One region of the Rummeliibacillus sp. NPDC094406 genome, then DNA from elsewhere that is predicted to be linked to it. Evidence: riboswitches for the same ligand, from Rfam matches in the RefSeq annotation. Region 1 holds a riboswitch; each other region holds the start of a gene.

What was found. A riboswitch is a leader RNA that binds a small molecule or an ion and turns the genes downstream of it on or off. The one in region 1 is predicted to bind thiamine pyrophosphate.
Region 2: it holds a riboswitch for thiamine pyrophosphate, as region 1 does, so the genes downstream of both, thiT (energy-coupled thiamine transporter ThiT) here and ACIQ4I_RS14080 (ABC transporter substrate-binding protein) in region 1, are expected to answer to the same signal.
Region 3: it holds a riboswitch for thiamine pyrophosphate, as region 1 does, so the genes downstream of both, tenA (thiaminase II) here and ACIQ4I_RS14080 (ABC transporter substrate-binding protein) in region 1, are expected to answer to the same signal.

What each region holds. Positions count from the first base shown of each region.
Region 1 is NZ_JBIWGZ010000005.1:57,325-60,605, forward strand. It holds gene ACIQ4I_RS14070 (ABC transporter permease) at 1-27, opposite strand, end outside; gene ACIQ4I_RS14075 (thiamine-binding protein) at 28-318, opposite strand; gene ACIQ4I_RS14080 (ABC transporter substrate-binding protein) at 331-1,326, opposite strand; TPP riboswitch at 1,454-1,563, opposite strand; gene ACIQ4I_RS14085 (hypothetical protein) at 1,910-2,665, opposite strand; gene ACIQ4I_RS14090 (S8 family serine peptidase) at 2,856-3,281, opposite strand, start outside.
Region 2 is NZ_JBIWGZ010000008.1:39,145-42,425, reverse strand. It holds gene ACIQ4I_RS17860 (aminopeptidase) at 1-394, shown strand, start outside; gene ACIQ4I_RS17855 (magnetosome magnetite crystal formation protein family) at 761-1,117, opposite strand; TPP riboswitch at 1,399-1,504, shown strand; gene thiT (energy-coupled thiamine transporter ThiT) at 1,627-2,187, shown strand; gene map (type I methionyl aminopeptidase) at 2,435-3,187, shown strand; gene ACIQ4I_RS17840 (tryptophan-rich sensory protein) at 3,235-3,281, opposite strand, start outside.
Region 3 is NZ_JBIWGZ010000007.1:48,554-51,834, reverse strand. It holds gene thiD (bifunctional hydroxymethylpyrimidine kinase/phosphomethylpyrimidine kinase) at 1-152, opposite strand, end outside; gene thiM (hydroxyethylthiazole kinase) at 152-901, opposite strand; gene tenA (thiaminase II) at 888-1,571, opposite strand; TPP riboswitch at 1,633-1,731, opposite strand; TPP riboswitch at 1,795-1,892, opposite strand; gene ACIQ4I_RS16820 (VOC family protein) at 1,951-2,370, opposite strand; gene ACIQ4I_RS16815 (class I SAM-dependent methyltransferase) at 2,576-3,281, shown strand, end outside.

The DNA of each region.
Region 1 (3,281 bases):
CCCTCCATTGTTTCGTAACCATTTCATTTATCGGTATTTCTCCGTTAAGGTATCCATTGTAATACCCGATGGTTGGTAAAGAATTTTCACTTGTGTAATGACATTGACACATCCTAGTTCAACCATTTTTTCATTCATCTTAGTAATGATATTCATCAACTCTGACATTTCGCCTTCCATCGTTGTTTCAAGAGGATGCACTTCATATTTTATCCCTGATTCATCGATCACTTTAATCGCAGCATCTACAAAAGGAATCACATCTTCATATTTTTCTGTTTTTGGTATAATTTGAACACTGATTAAAGAATTAGCCATTTTCATTTCCTCCTACTGTGGTAAAAATTCATTTGTGAATGCTTTTTTAGCATCGAATTTGCCTTCTAATAATTTATTGTCACTCATCCAATTTGCATAGTTTTCCCAAACTTCAAGTTTTTGCTCTCCCCATTGTTTAGCATCATCTTGATATTTATCAGCAAGCCACTCTTGACTTTTCTTCACAAGTTTTTTGTCTAAATCTGGTGCTGCTTTGATTAAGATATCTGCCGCTTTATCTGGATTTTTAATGGCATATTGATAACCTTGAGAAGCCGCTTTAACAAAAGCTTTCACTGTTTCCGGATCATTTTGAATCATTTTTTCATTAGTCGCTAATACTGGAGTGTAATAATCCAATTTTTTACTGTAATCTGTTAAATACATCATGTTCAATTTTTCTCCGCGAAGTTCAGCTTCTATACCTGTCCATCCATAGTAAATCCACGCAAAGTCTACATCTTTTTTGACCATTGTAAAGTAGTCTGCATCTCCTGCATTGATGATATCAACCTTCTTCACGTCTGCATTTTCGGTTTTCATCAATGAATCGATTACGGCTTTTTCCACTGGTGAACCCCATCCACCGTAAGTTTTTCCTTCAAAGTCTTTTGGCGATTTAATGTTCTTCGCGATTGGTGATGCGAAACCAGATGTATTGTGCTGAATAATCGCTGCGATGGATACAAGAGGAACCCCTTGTACTCGTGCTTGTGTAATTCCTTCTTGATAGCTAACTCCAAAATCAGCCTTGCCAGATGCAACGAGTTGGTCTGCTCCTGTCTCGCCTGGTTGAATAATGTCTACATCTAAACCCTGTTCTTTAAAGTATCCTTTTTCTTTTGCAACATATAATCCAGTGTGGTTCGTATTAGGTGTCCAATCTAAGACAACTGTTACTTTTTTTAGCTCTTTCTTCGAGCCTGCTGCATTTTCCTTCTTATCCTTTGACTGACATCCTGCTAAAGCGAGTATCGCCACTAACAGGAACACATATAACTTTTTCATCTTATTTGCTCCAATCTCTGTTATTTTAACAAGTTCTATGTAAAGAAAAGAGAAAAAGAAAAAACGTCCGGAACCATTCCGGACGTTAACATACATTCTAAAAGATAGTCATTTGATAACCCTATTATTATCTTTAGCTGATGTTCCCTCCGCTGGTGTTAACCAGTTCAGGTTCTAAGGGTCAGTATCTATCGGATACATTCTCAGCTGGCATCACCAGCCCCCCTACATTCTTCATACATATGAACTTTTCACATTCATTATAACAAAAATTTTCGGAAATTGGGGAATGGCATAATATTAAGTGTTTTATATTAGAAGAGGTCTGCTAAAGGTATTGGTGTCACTCTTCAGGTTTTAGGTTTACTCACGTTTTCAAGAAATATTCACGCTCTGTTACGATTTACTCGCTCATTCGCACATTTTATTTGCGCTTTATTGAATTGTATTCGCATATTACATATTTTAAATCTTCCATTTGGAGAAATTAATGAATAGATTATCTAAGTTTAGATAAGAATTTCGTTGTGTTTCCGAGGAAAAGGGTGAGACGGTAGGAGTTTTATAACTAATATATAAAATTTTAGTTTTGCCTCAGTTTGCTTAATATTTCATTCCTTAATTCTAACATTTTATCTTTTGATGGATATGGATTTGTAAAAGTTAATGCCTTATCAATTGAAGTAAGTGCATGATTATATTCTTCTGAATTTAGGAGAGCTTCGGCTAAATAGTACCAATAATACGAGATATCGTATTTCTGCAATATTTTTTTGTTATAAGAAGCAACCTTTTTGAAATAATAAGGATAAACATCTTCTGCTATCGTAAGTCCTGATCCCTGATACCGATAAACATCAACCATATAGGCATCTCCAATATCATGAGTCCAAATCGCTAATTCAAACTGTCCATCTTTCCCGTATTTTCCAGGCATATCTTCCACAAACAACTTACTATAATATACGTAATTTGTAAGTAAATTAACGAAGTTATACATTTTCCATTGTAATAAAACCAGTTGTGACCAGATACTTTCTACTTGCCAGCCAATGACTAATGAATTTACACCTAGAGGAGTTAGTGGAACAGCCATTAAATCCGTAATTGCATATCCTTTACCTTTTATTTCTGCCATTGGATACCAAATATTATACGATTTTTTTAATAGTATAAGATAATTTTCACCTTGATATTTATAGGCAACAATTAATTCCTTTAACCGATCTCCATCTATATCTGCCAATAAAATGGCTGGTCTGTTGTTTGCATTTTGCAATTTCAAAATAGTGGCTGATGGTGGCAATATGCTTTCCAGCAAATGTTCAAATTCATTCATAATCTATCCACCCTTTCATAGTAGTGTATGCATAAATTGAAATGGGAGATAGTTAGGTGTGATAGGCAGTTTACCTAGTTTCATGGAATTTTTAGTAATATAGGTGATCTTCCATAGTTGGATTGAATTTTGCCTCATTTAGAATTGAGATAAAAAAGCCTCTGATCGTTAAGATCAGAGGCTTCTTTTATTATTTTGGAAGATTAATATAAAGTTTACCTGCAGCCTTTTGGAGTGTTTCATTTTGGAAGCTATCGACTGCTTTTACTTCGATGACTGCTCCATCTGCTACAGTTCCATCCGGTACAGTCCAGTAACCAACATAATGTCCTGCTGATTCTTCAGACATAGGCAGTTCTGTTGCGTTTTGTGCAGTATCGTTAACGTTTGTTAATGGCATATGAATGAAGAAGGATGTTTTTAAGTCTGGCTCGCTGTCAAATACAATTTTAACTGTCTTACCAGTTGATAACGTCATATCATTTGTTGGCGTTAAGTTTTCAATAACTGGTGCTGTATAATCTGCAGTTACAGTTACTTTTTTCGTCACTTTGTTTTTCGCTTTATCTTGAGCTACTACTTTGATTTCATTTACACCTTCATCTAAAAGTATACG
Region 2 (3,281 bases), on a different contig from region 1:
CAAAATCACATTCGAAAATGGTAAAATCGTTCAAACTGAAGCAGGTGTAGGTGCAGAATTGCTGCAAGAACTAACAAAAGCTGATGAAGGGTCTCAATATCTTGGTGAAGTAGCATTAGTACCGCACGAATCACCAATTTCAGCTTCTAATATTTTATATTACAATACTTTGTTCGATGAAAATGCATCCAATCACTTAGCAATTGGAGAAGCGTACCCAACATGCTACGAAGGTGGCAGTACACTTACAAGAGAACAACTTGAAGAAAAAGGCATCAACACATCCATTACACACGAAGACTTCATGGTCGGCAGCGGCGAAATGGACATAGATGGTATCTTACCAGATGGAACAGTAGAACCAATCTTCCGTAAAGGTAGTTGGGCATTTTAAACAACAATCTAAAACTCCGCTCACAATGAAATGAGCGGAGTTTTTATTCTTTAAAGGTTATTTGAATGAAAGTAGAAGAATCTTACCAACTAATTATGATAATAACGCTGAGAGGTGCTAAAGAAACTCTAAGTGGTACTGAAAAACTAAAAAATCGCCTCAAGGATCACAACCCCAGGGCGATTCATCATCAAATTATTTCTTTATAGGAGTCTTCTTCTTTTTAGCATCAATTGCTTTAATGATGATTGGATAAACAATTGGAGCTAACTTAATAGCTGCTTTTACAACTTTTCGTACTTGCATATAGTAGCACTCCATTCCAGAAACTTTTCTATTTCAGACTATACCCATAAAATTGTACTCTTAAGCTCTAAGTACTTTAATTCCTTGAATAATATTCCAGATAAAAACTACAAGTGATATTATTACTTCTACAATCACAAAAACAAACCATAAGATTACTAAGAATGTACCGTTACCAGATGATTCATTCATAATGTTCATTTCATAGCTGAAAGGGCTTGCCGCTATGGTAGCAATAAATATAATTACTCCAAAAATAGTAGGAATAATTAGCAGTAGATGAGAGATAAATGCACGTTTTGCATGCCTTTTTACATCTTGATCTGTAGATACAAAATAGACGATTAATGGTAATATAAATCCGGCAAAAAATATACTAAAATAACAAAGGGCTGACAGTATGCGATTATTATCCAATAATGACACCTCCATTTATTATACATACGCATAATAATGGGCAAAAGATTCGAGTTATACTTCATTTATTTTAGCGTTTTAAATCAATATTTAAACATTAATCATAGTAAAATTTTTAAAATCAATCCCTTAAAGTACTTCTTTCCATCTTTAATGTGTCGAATATAAAAATGCAATATCTTTTTACAGATAAACTGATTATCTAATTTTTTGGGCAACTAACATTGAAATACAATATTTAGTTAAGTAAAATAAATGTGTTCAATAAAATTTAATGATGTATCGACCACAAGGGGAGCCGTAATGGACGGCTGAGAGTGAACCCGAAGTTCTAACCCTTTGAACCTGTGAGTTAATACTTGCGTAGGAATGTGGATAGAAACCGACTTATTTCGATGTCAGGGCTATCCTGATGTCGTTTTTTTATGGTGAAATCTCTAATGGAAAGTTTCCTAGAATAGGCTTTGGGGCTTATGTGATCTACATCGGGACTAAGGAGGATTTGAAAATTGAACAACAAAAGATTATTAATGATGGTTGAGATTGCTATTTTTGCAGCAATCGGTCTAGTTTTAGACCAAGTATCCTTTAAACTATGGCCACAAGGTGGTTCCATTAGCCTTGTAATGGTGCCAATTGTGTTGATGGCATTTCGTTGGGGTACAATAGCAGGTCTTATAACAGGACTTCTAGTGGGAGGATTACAAGCAATAATGGGGGGCTATATTTTAACACCTCTACAAGGTTTTATTGATTATTTCTTTGCCTTTACTGCAGTTGGTTTAGCAGGAGTGATGAGAAATAGAATAATCAATGCAAGCAAAAAGGAAAGCAAAAAGCAAATGGTAGCATATATTGCAATTGGAACATTTATCGGGGGAATGTTACGTTATATTGCACATACTGTATCAGGTATCATCTTTTTTGCAGAGTATGCTGGCAAACAAAATGTCTATTGGTATTCCATTATCTATAACGGTTCATATATGATTCCAGCAATTATTTTAACGATTATTGTTGCAGCACTTCTATTTACATCTGCACCTCGATTATTAGAACAAAAACGATAGAACTACAAGTCTAGCCACCAAAATATGGGGGCTAGACTTTTTCATAAAACTTTTTTAAGAATAAATTCTGAGTCACAAAGTCATAAGTATATTATTAAATCTCTAATTAATATGGTAATCGTAAACATTTTCAAAAAGTATAATATGATAGCAATAGAGTCCGTAAGCAAAGGTTTTATAAGAACGGCTTAACGTAAAATTGTGGTATAGTTAAGTGTAGATATTTAATTAGAAGGGATCGTTAGAAATGATTGCAAAAACGCAAGCAGAAATAGATGCTTTATTGAAAGCTGGTCGTGCAATGGCTGAAATTCGAGATGCAATGAAAGCCGCAACAAAACCAGGTGTAACTACTAAAGAATTAGATGACCTAGCTGGTCGCCTATTTGAAGAAAAAGGTGCTGTATCAGGGCCTAAAGCAGAATATGATTTTCCAGGATACACTTGTATCAGTGTAAATGAACAAGTTGCACATGGTATTCCAAATCTTCATAAACTAAAAGCAGGTGACTTGATTAACATTGATGTATCAGGTCATGTTGACGGTTATTATGCAGATACGGGTATTTCATTTATCGTAGGAGAAGTTGATTTACCGGAAGTTCAAAAAATCTGTGACGTCGCTCAAAGTGCATTTGACCGTGCGATGACAAAAGTAAAAGCAGGTTCTCGTCTAAACCAAATCGGTAAAGCTGTAGAACGTGAAGCACATGATCATGGCTTAGCGGTGATTATGAACTTAACTGGACATGGTGTTGGCCGTTCACTACATGAAGAACCACAATACGTATTAAATTATTTCGATGCCTGGGAACGTACAATTCTTAAAGAAGGAATGGTTTTAGCAGTAGAACCATTTATCTCACAAAAAGCAGAACACATTGTAGAAGCAGGTGATGGCTGGACTTTTATCACTCCAGATAAATCACTTGTAGCACAACTTGAACATACAATCATTGTAACTAATGGTGAACCAATTATTACAACAAAAATTGATTAAAAAACACCCTGCTAATTAGCAGGGTGCGGGAAGCTCTCTGAACGTAATTATTCAGAGGGCTTTTGTTTTTTTATAAAAATAATACCGACCACTA
Region 3 (3,281 bases), on a different contig from region 1:
AAGATCCCTTCTACCCCTAAAGTATTTTGTGCAGTTAGTGCAGTAATAGCGGATGTACCGAAAACACCTAACTCTTGAAATGTTTTTAAATCAGCTTGGATTCCTGCCCCTCCACCACTATCAGAGCCCGCTATTGTCATCACAATGTCCATTATTGTTCACCTCTAGAGATATCGTGTAATGCATTTAATACTTCCACTTGGAAAGAGCCTAGTGGACCTGCAATAGCTGCACGCTCTGCAACAGCTTTATAATCTTGTAAAACATCATGAAGAACAGTTAAAGGATTGCCTTCTACAGCTAATGCCGCACTACAAACTGCACTAAGTAAGCAGCCTGTTCCTGTCACCTGCGTCATTATTTCATTGCCTCCTCCAATGGTATAAGTTTGCTCGCCATTTGTTAAGATATCTGAAGGGCCCGTTACAATGACTAGACAATGATATTGACGTGCTACTTGTTTCGCTACTTGTTCAACATCGATTTCTCCTTCTCCACTGTCTACACCTTTTACTTGCCATTTAACACCTGCAATACTTGCTAGTTCCCCGGCATTACAACGGATTAAGTCAAATTTCACCGCTTCCAGTAATTCTTGAACCGTTTGTTTACGAAATGCTGTAGCGCCTACACCAACAGGGTCAAGGACAACGGGTATTTCTTTCTCGTTTGCTTTACGACCTGCAAGAATCATTGCTTCCTTAGTTCGACTGTTAATGGTTCCAATATTAAGTAATAAGGTAGAGGCATTGGATACCATTTCTTCGACCTCAGATGCTTCATCTGCCATTACAGGTGAAGCACCAATTGCAAGAAGCCCGTTAGCTGTAAAGTTCGCTACAACATAATTCGTAATACAATGGACAAGAGGACTTGTCATTCGAATTTTAGATATACTCATAATTGACCACTTCACCTTTCCAATCTTCTAAAGTCCAAGGCATTTCCCAAAACTTCCATTCATAATAGCAACTTTTCTTGAAATGAGATTTCAATAAAGATACTTTTTCAGGTTGTTCTTTTGCAAAACGATTCATCATCGACTTTTGCAATTCAATTTTTTCTTTATAATCCGGATCACTGTACATCGTAATCCATTCTTCATAAAGTTTGACACCTGGTTTAGCGTCTTTGTATTTTTCTCCAATTTCTTGATACAACCAAGGGCATGGGAACATGGCTGCAAATGCTTCAGCAACATCACCATTATGAGCTGTATTGTACATATGACTAACGTAATTGTACGCGGCCGGTGCAGGTTCAAATGTTTCTAATTCTTGATCAGTTACACCAAGCTCATGGAAAACTGTCCGATGCAATTCCAGCTCAGCTTCATTAATATGACGAGCTGTTTCTAAAAAATAAGCAATATCCTCATTCGTAATTGCCTTTGATGCAGCTATCGCTAACACTTTTGTATAATGCTTTAAATAATAAGCATCCTGCATCATATAAAATTTGAATTTCTCAATTGGCAGAGTTCCTCCAACTAATCCCTTTACAAATGGATGTTCAAAACTACCTTCCCAATAAAAATCTGTCTCTTTTCTTACCTCTTCACAAAATGTCATCCTAAGTCCTCCTTGTAGTGGACGTAGACGCAAAAAAAGTCTCCATGCTAAACATAGAGACTTCATAGTGAATATTGCTCCCTACGTCAGTATTAACTGTCAGGTTCTAAGGGTCAGGTTTTAACCTTCTCAACACAAAAGTGTCCCCCCGCACAAAAATATTTGGTTGGTAACAAAAAAGCTCTCCAAATCGGAGAGCTACTGTACAAAAATCATGCATTATTATGCTATGTACTTTGCTCCCTACGTCAGTGTTAACTGTCAGGTTCTAAGGGTCAGGTTCTACCTTCTCAACGCATAAGCGTCCCCCCGCAAATATTTAAGTTGCTATTATCGTAGCATTTCTTACTCAGCTGCTCAAGGATAAATTTATCCTTTATTAGTCACCAATGCCAGGGGTGTTCATTAAGACAATTCTCCAACCATCTGGATCTTCAATTGTAACGCCTGATTCTTCCCAGTATCCGTTCTCTGGTGAAACTATATCATATCCCATATTCTTCAATCTATTTTTGATATCTTCAATTATTTTACGATCAGGGATATAGAAGACGAGTAGGTTATCCTTTGTTGGAGCTGGACAAGGACTACCATCTATATGTTGAGTAAATTCCAAATGATAGTCAAAACCGGGAAGCCCAATCATTATTCCTTTATATCCCCTATGCCCTTCAAATGAGCCAATCGTTTTCAATCCTAATCCTTTACAATAGAAATCTACAACTTTGTCGAGTTGATCCGTAGGGCGTGCCACTCGAATTTGCGCTACTTTCATTTCATTTGGCCAATTACTTTCCATTCCTTCATCCCCTTATTTTCATTCTCAAATTACTAATTACTACCATAATTATAACAAGGGGGTAATCGAGCATACCTTAAGTAATTAGACTGAATTTGAATTAAACAATTTAATTCTATATTCCACTTTGGAATTAATACACCCTTTATCAGTCATATCTCTACTATCAAATTCTCTGTTATCCTCATCTAAAGGAGATGATCAAATGAGAGAATGGAATGCAGTTTTATATGATAAAAAGCATGATTTCGTTTCAAAATTTGGCGGGAGTTTAGTCGAATTACTAGCACCACAAAAAGAGGAAACAGTCTTAGATTTAGGCTGTGGTACAGGAGATTTAGCAAATGAAATCACAAATCAAGGAGCTATTGTGCATGGCATAGATGCATCGGAAACAATGATTTATCAAGCACAAACAAAATATCCACAAATACAATTTTCTGTACGAGATGCTACACAAATAGATACACATCATCAATTTGATGCAGTTTTCTCCAACGCCTCATTACATTGGATCAAACAACCTGAAATGGTTGTCCAAAATGTTTACAATGCTTTAAAAACAAATGGTCGTTTTGTTGCTGAGATGGGTGGCAAAGGAAATATTTCTTCAATCGTGAATGCGATAAAACAAAGCATGGATGAATTAGGTTATACGTATATTGAAGATTATTTTCCTTGGTACTTTCCAACCGCAGAGGAATATAGTGAATTATTACAACATGCAGGTTTTCAAGTAAAGATGATGACATTATATGAACGTCCAACCCCACTTATTGGAGAAGACGGTATCAGAAATTGGCTGCAAATGTTTAGTAATAATATTTTTCAGCATTTATCTGAATATCAAAAAAATAATGTTGTTCAATTATGCGAAAAGATTTTAAAACCTCAGTTATATAAAGAACATA